DNA from 2 places in the Chitinophaga sp. HK235 genome. Region 1 is predicted to be linked to the other one. Evidence: riboswitches for the same ligand, from Rfam matches in the RefSeq annotation. Region 1 holds a riboswitch; the other holds the start of a gene.
What was found. A riboswitch is a leader RNA that binds a small molecule or an ion and turns the genes downstream of it on or off. The one in region 1 is predicted to bind cobalamin.
Positions count from the first base shown of each region.

Region 2: linked by a shared signal. The riboswitch ahead of KD145_RS31120 (ferredoxin) and the one ahead of KD145_RS30590 (TonB-dependent siderophore receptor) in region 1 are both predicted to bind cobalamin.

Region 1 covers NZ_CP073766.1:7,933,816-7,938,033, forward strand. Annotated here, with positions in the region: gene KD145_RS30580 (lanthionine synthetase C family protein) at 1-858, shown strand, start outside; gene KD145_RS30585 (response regulator transcription factor) at 991-1,629, shown strand; cobalamin riboswitch at 1,659-1,861, shown strand; gene KD145_RS30590 (TonB-dependent siderophore receptor) at 1,979-3,985, shown strand; gene KD145_RS30595 (YncE family protein) at 3,990-4,218, shown strand, end outside.
Region 2 covers NZ_CP073766.1:8,056,435-8,060,652, forward strand. Annotated here, with positions in the region: gene KD145_RS31110 (histidinol-phosphate transaminase) at 1-846, shown strand, start outside; gene cbiB (adenosylcobinamide-phosphate synthase CbiB) at 831-1,766, shown strand; cobalamin riboswitch at 1,844-2,033, shown strand; gene KD145_RS31120 (ferredoxin) at 2,161-2,481, shown strand; gene KD145_RS31125 (TonB-dependent receptor) at 2,496-4,218, shown strand, end outside.

The sequences.
Region 1 (4,218 bases):
GAAACCCTGCTGGCTGGTAAAAATGATTTCCTGCATGAAGGAGTTGGTACGGCATTATACTTCCTGGGGCGGCCGCCTGCAGTAGCGCAGCAGTATCTGGAAAAGCTGGTGGGACATCTGGCCGGGTCGGCGCACCGTTTACCTACAGGTATAGCCTGGAAAGACCAGTTTTCTTCTCAGAGCCACCGCAATCAGGAGGAGAACCTGTATAACCTCGGACTGTCGCATGGCGTGCCTGCTATTATCGCCATACTGTGCCGGATATACGAAAAAGGAATTGCCCGGGATGTTACCCATGGGCTGATAGAAGATGCTACCCGCTGGGTGCTGAGTAACCGGAAAGCAGCCGGAGGAAAGGGAAAGTCACTGTACCCTACTTTAACCAATGCCGCCAACGTGATCAGCGGCGATGTAAATAGCCGTTTGGGCTGGTGTTATGGCGACCTGGGTATCGCCACAATGCTGCTGGGCGCCGGAAAGCGTCTGCAGAAGCCGGCTTACAATGAAGAAGCGTTATCGGTACTGAATGATATTGCCTGTTACCGTGATCAGAAAAACGGAGCCGTATATGATGCCTGTTTATGTCATGGCAGCGCAGGCATTGCGCATATATTGCAACAGGCTGCCCTGGCCACTGGTGATCCGGTCCTGGAAAAGGCCGCGTTCAACTGGCTGGAAACAACCCTCAAAATGAATACCTGGACGGATGGGCCTGCCGGGTACAAATTTTATCTTCACCCTGATTATATTAAAGAGTATAATGTGCTGGAAGGTATTGCAGGAGTAGGACTGTCACTGCTGGGCTTCCTGGAACCGGAAATGAGTACAGGCTGGAATGAATGTCTGTTGATTTCATAAACTTTCGGGAAGTTTCATTTTGCTTTTATTTTGCTTTTTTTATATATTACAGTTAGTATTTGATCCACGAAAACTGTTCACCCGGAAATCCATGCCAAAGCATGCCAACGTTACAGCAAATATGAAATAACCATGATCCGATTATATTGTGTTGATGATCACCCATTGATACTGGAAGGTCTACGCGCATTACTCTGTTTTGAAAGAGATATTGAACTGACGGGAGAAACAAGAACGGGGGAGGCGTGCCTGAATTTTCTTGTTCACCATAGGGCTGATATTATTCTGCTGGACACCCTCTTGCCCGATATGTCCGGTGCAGCGCTCTGCCATGTCATAAAAAGAAACTATCCTGAGATAATGGTGCTCGGACTGAGCTACCATAAAGATGGACCCGGTATCCATGAGATGATGGAAAGCGGTGCCAGTGGATGCCTGATGAAGAATGCCGATAAGGAAGAGCTGTTGAAAGCCATCCGTGACGTGCATAATGGGCATACCTATCTGTCAGCCGGACTCGAAGATGTTTTGCAGACAGATGACAGAAGGACAAGAGCCAGACAGTTGAATATCACCAAAAGAGAAAAAGAAGTATTGTGGCTGATTGCCAACGGCCATACCAACCTCGAAATAGCCGAAAAACTTTTTATCAGCAGTGATACAGTGGACAGTCACCGGCGTAACCTGCTGGGCAAATTCAAAGCCCGTAATACAGCCATGCTCATTAAATGCGCCATCGATAACAAACTACTCCTGTCAGGGTACCACTGACAACTTTTTGAAGAAAAGAAATTAATCCGCTACCTTCGCTGCGCAATGGTTTACTCCTCTCCGTTGCGGATGAGGGTAATTAAAAGGGAACACGGGTGTAAATCCCGGACAGTCCCGCTGCTGTAATTCTCTCAAATGCCCGGGCATCTATCCGGCCACTGTTGATGATCAATGGGAAGGCCGCCCGGAGCAGAGATAAGTCAGAATACCTGCCATGCAATTTGTTTTTAAGCCTTCGTGGAATGAGGCTTGGAAGTAAATCATGTTGCAGGCTGACTGCCTGAAGGAATTTACCTTGATTTTACTCCTGATACGAAGGCCGTTGAAGAAATTATCAAAACGGTGAAGTATGATGCGTATCTACCAACAGGGAGGTGCTCTTGTAAAGATTTTCCTGTGTCTGTTGCCCGGAATGCCTGCTGTGCTGCAAGCACAACAAACCGATAGTACCAGAACCCGCGAACTGCGGGAGGTGTCTGTCAGCGCTCCTCGCGGTAATAAAGAAGTCGCACCGGGACAGCAGCTGAAAGGCAAGGAGCTGCAGCGGTTGGGTACCCAGTCGGTAGCAGATGCACTGCGCTACTTTTCCGGCATCCAGGTAAAGGACTACGGCGGCATCGGCGGCCTGAAAACGGTAGACGTCCGCAGTATGGGCACCAACCATACCGGCGTATTTTTCGATGGCATTGAATTAGGAAATGCACAGAACGGCCAGGTAGACCTGGGCAAGTTCTCACTGGACAACATGGAAGAGATCTCCCTGTACAATGGTCAGAAAAGCAGCATCTTCCAGCCGGCAAAAGACTATGGCTCTGCGGGGTCCATCTACCTCACTTCCATCAAACCCCGCTTCGAAGCCGGTGAACAACGTCACATAAAAGGTACTTTTAAAACCGGCTCTTTCGGCCTCATCAACCCTTCCATCCTCTGGCAGGAAAAAATAAGCCAGCGTGTGTCAGCTTCCTTCAATGCCGAATGGATCAATGCCAACGGCCGATACAAATTCCGCTATCAAAAAGAAAAAGGATATGATACCACCGCCATCCGCAAAAACAGTGATATCAACGCGCTGCGTGTGGAAGGGGGGCTGCATGGTATCCTCAACGGCGGCGAATGGAACAGCAGGATCTATTTCTATAATTCAGAAAGAGGCCTGCCGGGCTTTGTAGTCAACAATGTATTCGGTCATGTCGACCGGCAATGGGACCGCAACTTTTTTGTACAGTCTTCCTGGCGTAAAGACCTGAGCAAACGGTACAGCCTTATGCTCAACGGAAAATACGCCTACGACTATACGCATTATCTGGCACCAGATACTGTGCGTTATATCGAAAACCGCTACCGCCAGCAGGAAGTATATGTGTCTGTAGCCAATCAGTACCTGCTCACCAGCTGGTGGAACCTGGGCCTGTCCGGCGATTTTCAATGGAATAAGCTGAATGCCGACCTGACTAATTTCTCTTATCCTCAACGTTTTACCACACTGGTGGCCCTGGCCACCTCGGTGAATTTCAACCGTTTCAGTGCGCAGGCCAGTTTGCTCAACACCATCATGAATGAAGAAGTGAAGAAAAATGCTGCAGCTCCTTCACATCAGGAACTTACACCTGCTGTATTTGTCTCCTGGCAACCTTTTGCGAAACCCAATATCACCTGGAGGTCGTTTTACAAACGCATCTTCAGGATGCCTACCTTCAACGATCTCTATTACACAGATATCGGTAACTCCAACCTGGAGCCCGAGTTTGCCACGCAATACAATACCGGTCTTACCTGGAACCATACTTTCAGTGGAAAAATATTGCAGGAACTGGGTGTAGAAACAGACGCCTATTACAATGAGGTTACCAACAAAATCGTGGCTGTGCCTGCGGCCAGCCAGTTCCGCTGGACGATGATGAACCTGGGGTTTGTGAAAATAAAAGGCATAGACGTGAAAGCCAAAGCTGTCTGGCAGGTACTGAAAGACTGCCAGCTCAGCACCCGTGTCAATTATACCTTTCAGGATGCCAGGGATTTTACCAGTCGGACAGAGAATTTTTATAGTCATCAGATACCCTACATTCCCTGGCATAGCGGCTCCCTCGTGCTGGGCGGCAGCTACCGGGACTGGGACCTGAACTATAGTTTTCTCTACACCGGAGAACGGTACGACAGCAAGGAGAATATCAGGGATAACTACATGCAACCCTGGTATACCAGTGATATCACGCTTACCCGCAGCTGGAAGCTCAATAAGACTGGCTTCCGTTGTACCGCACAGGTCAACAACCTGTTTAATCAGTATTATGATGTGGTGCTCAACTACCCGATGCCCGGCAGAAATTTCAAATTCATCTTATCTGTAAACATATAAACCCATGATAAAATTATTACGTTTTACAGGTATTGCTGTGTTGATGGCCGCCGTGGCCGTCAGCAGCTGCCGTACCGGTAATGATATTGTGCCACCGGTAGTTACGCAGGTGGATACTCCAGTAAAGCATTACCAGTACAAAGGGTTCTATCTGCTGAATGAAGGAAATATGGGCAGCAATAAGTCTACCCTCGACTTTTTTGATTTTACCAGCGGATCGTACAAAAAGAATA
Region 2 (4,218 bases), 120 kb from region 1:
GAACAACGGGAAGAACTGACACCCGGTATGGTGATGGTGACCAACGGAGGCACAGAAGCTATTTACCTGGTGGCACAGGCTTTCAGCGGCGCAACCACGACGGTGGTGGTACCTTCCTTCGCGGAATATGCTGACGCCTGCAAACTCCATAAGCATGAACTGAGTTACTTTTTCTGGGAGAAGCTGGCGCCTGATACCCGGTTTATTACCGATCTGGTGTTTATCTGTAATCCCAACAATCCTACGGCCCAGGTGATGAGTGAAGAGGGAATGCTGCAGCTGATACAGTTCAATAACCGCACTATATTTATCATTGACGAAGCCTATATACAATTCACCCGTAATGCCATTACGTTGTTGCCTCGCCTGCATCAACTGTCTAATGTGCTGATTGTACGGTCGCTCACCAAAACCTGCTGCATCCCCGGGCTGCGCTTAGGATACCTGGCAGGACAAAAGCCGCTGCTGGACAAGGTAAGGGCGTTCAGAATGCCCTGGTCGGTCAACAGCCTGGCTTTGGAAGCCGGTTATTATATCATGGACCATCCGGAAGAATTTGAGCTGCCGCTGGACTCCTTGCTGGCAGATACTTACCAGCTCTGGGAAGGAGTACGGAAAATGCCTGAGTTCAAAGCGTATCCTACCCATACCCACTACTTCCTGTTTGAAACTCTCACGGGTACTGCGGCTGCCCTGAAACTATGGCTGGTCAATAACTACGGGATACTGATCCGGGATGCCTCCAATTTTTATGGCCTGGAACAGGGACACTGCCGCGTAGCATGCCGCAACGAGGAAGATAATCAGTTACTCATCACTGCCCTGCATCAATGGACGCTTTCGTAAAATTCGTATTACCCTTACTGTTAGGTTATCTGCTGGACCTGTTGCTGGGAGATCCCCGCAGCTGGCCACATCCCGTGAAGTTTTTTGGTCACCTGATCGGCTATACGGAACGGCTGCTGAACCGTGGCCATGGCCGTTTGTGGAAAGGGGCGCTGATGACGCTGGGCCTTTGTGCCGCTGTGTTTATCTGTTTTTATCTGGCGCAGCACTGGCTGGAACAATGGCCCTGGGCCTGGCTGGCCTTTACCACTGTTTTTGTGTTTTTTGCGCTGGCCAATAAAAGCCTGCTGCTGGAAGGAAGGGAGGTGTTTGATACGCTGCACCAGCAGGGCCTGGAGGCTGGCCGTAAACGGTTGTCCTGGATTGTTGGCCGTGATACCACAGCTTTATCACCTAACCAGATACGGGTGGCGGTAATGGAGTCTATGTCTGAAAACCTCAGTGATGGCGTGATTGCTCCGTTGTTTTATTATGCGCTGCTGGGCCTGCCGGGTATGATGTTATATAAGATGATCAATACCCTCGATTCGATGGTGGGTTATAAAAATGATCGTTACTATTATTTTGGAAGAGTGGCTGCCCGCCTGGATGATGTGGCCAATTTTATCCCGGCCAGGATTACGGCCTTGCTGATGGTGCTGGTGTCAGGTAGCCGCCGTGCGGCACAGTACATCATCCGTTTTGGCAGGTCACATGCCAGCCCCAATTCCGGTTATCCGGAGGCGGCCCTGGCAGGTATTCTCAACTGTCGTTTCGGAGGTCCCAATACCTACCACGGCAGGGTGGTGGAGAAACCTTATATCGGCGAACAACCCCGGGATATCGCTCATCACGAATTCAGCAAGGTGATGTACGTTAATCACGCAACCACGCTGGTGATGATATTTATTATTTTATTATTTTATTATTTGATTATTTAGGTAGTGGCCAAAACACAATCTTCGCTGCATTTCAAATAACTAAATCTCTAAATAAAAAAATCCGTAAATCTTTCCTATCTTCGCCGCCGTTACCAGGTGTGTAGCCTTTTCTGAGGTACACTTAAAAGGGAATCCGGTGTAAATCCGGAGCAGTACCCGCTGCTGTAAGTTCATCTATACGTTGCTGATAATATAGCCACTGTGTCAACGGGAAGGCGTCAGACAACAGAACAAGCCAGAAGACCTGCCAGGAAACATGTTCACGGTCTGCTTCCGGGATAGAAGCCAGGACAGTTTCCTTCATACTCCCCGTATGTAAGAATCTTCCCTGATATTCCTCCCCTCAGCTCGCCGCAATTTTATTTAACAGTTAACGGGCTTATTAACTTAATCCATGGGCAAAGATCTTCAAAAAGTTAAACGCATCGCGTTTATCTGCAACGGTAATTCCTGCCTCAAAAAAGGCGCGGAAGACACCACCCTGCAGCTCAGAGCTGCTATCTCAGACAACAACCTGCATGAGGAAGTGCATACCATCCGCACACGATGCACCGGTCAATGCGAACACGGACCGATTGTTTTTATCCATCCCGACGGGACCTGGTATAAGGAAATGTATCCGGAAAATACCAGTAATCTCGTTATCAGCCACTTCCTGAACGACAAACCGGTCAGCGAAGCTATCTTTTTTGGAGAAGAAACAACTATCCGTTAAGCTAACCCATTTTCATGCGAATTTTTTATACAGCTGTATTGTCTGCACTGGCATTGCCGGCATTGGCACAACACAAAAACACAGACACCCTTTCCCTCAAAATACTCAACCTTAAAGCGATCGACATCGCTGGCAGCACCGACAAAAGTGCGCACATGCTTTCCAAACTTGACCTGCAGCTGCAACCGATAAAATCGGCTCAGGACCTGCTTCGCACCGTACCGGGTCTTTTTATCGCGCAACATGCCGGCGGCGGAAAAGCCGAACAAATATTGGTACGGGGCATCGATAACGACCATGGCACCGATTTCGGTATATTCGTAGACGGTATACCTGTCAACCTCCCCAATCATGCCCACGGACAAGGATATGCCGATATGCACTTCCTGATCCCGGAAGTGATCGGCGGAGCCGCTTATTACAAAGGACCCTACGAGGCCTCCCAGGGCGACTTTACAAATGCAGGTGCTGCCGTGTATACTTCCCTGTTCAGACCCGATAATCAGTTCGTGAAACTGGAATACGGCCAGTTTAACACAGCCCGCGTTGCTACTATGCTCCGGCTGCTGGATAAACAACAGCAACCAGGCACCAGGGACCAGAACGCTTATATCGCTGCCGACTATACGTACACTGACAGCTACTTCGACAATTCACAACGCTTTAAACGAATGAACCTGTTAGGCAGATACAACATTGCCCTTAACAGTAACAATACCATTTCCCTGATTGCTTCGGGCTTTACGAGCAACTGGAATGCTTCCGGACAGGTACCGCTGCGCGCCCTTGAAGATGGCTCTCTTCGCCGCTTTGGCTCTATTGATCCCTCAGAAGGAGGAAAGACTACCCGTATCAATGCCAACCTGCTCTGGGATACCCGGCTCAGCGAGCGCTCTTCCCTGCGGCAACAGTTGTATTATGTAAGAAACCTGTTTGACCTCTGGTCCAACTTTACTTTTTATAAAGATGATAGGGAGAATGGAGATGAAATCAGACAATGGGAGAAACGTGACCTCTTCGGATATAAAAATACCTGGCGCCATGAAGGCCGCCTGGGAAAAGCAACCCTGCAATCAGAAATAGGGCTGGGAGCGAGGATAGACCTGGTAAGCCTGGGCCGCGATCATGTAAAGGAAAGAGATCTGCTGTCTCATGAGGATTCCTCCCGGGTGGCAGTGGCCAACTACTCCCTCTACTTCAGCGAAACGCTGCGCCTGGCCGGTGGATGGAGCTTCAACGTCGGGCTGCGTAACGATGTATTTACCTTTAATCTGCGCGACCGGATGGACCCTTCCAATAATGGCAATAGTGTGGCCTACCGGCTGAGTCCGAAGATTAACATTTATTACGATTTATCTCCTTCGCTGGCATTTTTCGCCAAAACCGGCATGGGCTTTCATTCCAACTATGCCAACGTGGCTATACGCAGCGGACAGGAGAGTGCTGTTCCCCGTTCTTATGGGGCCGACCTTGGCGCTAATTTCAAGTTAAACAGTAAATTGCTGCTGACCGCTACATGGTGGTGGTTGCAGAGTGATGCAGAATTCCGTTTCATCGCAGATGATGGCAGCTATGAAAACATTGGCCGTGCTACCCGTACCGGTGTAGATATAGCCTTGCGTTATCATATCTGGAAGCCATTATGGGCCGATGTAAACCTCAACTATGCACACCCTCGTCTGATGGACGCTCCCGCAAAGGAAAACTATATTCCCTTTGCGCCCGTCTTCACCAGCA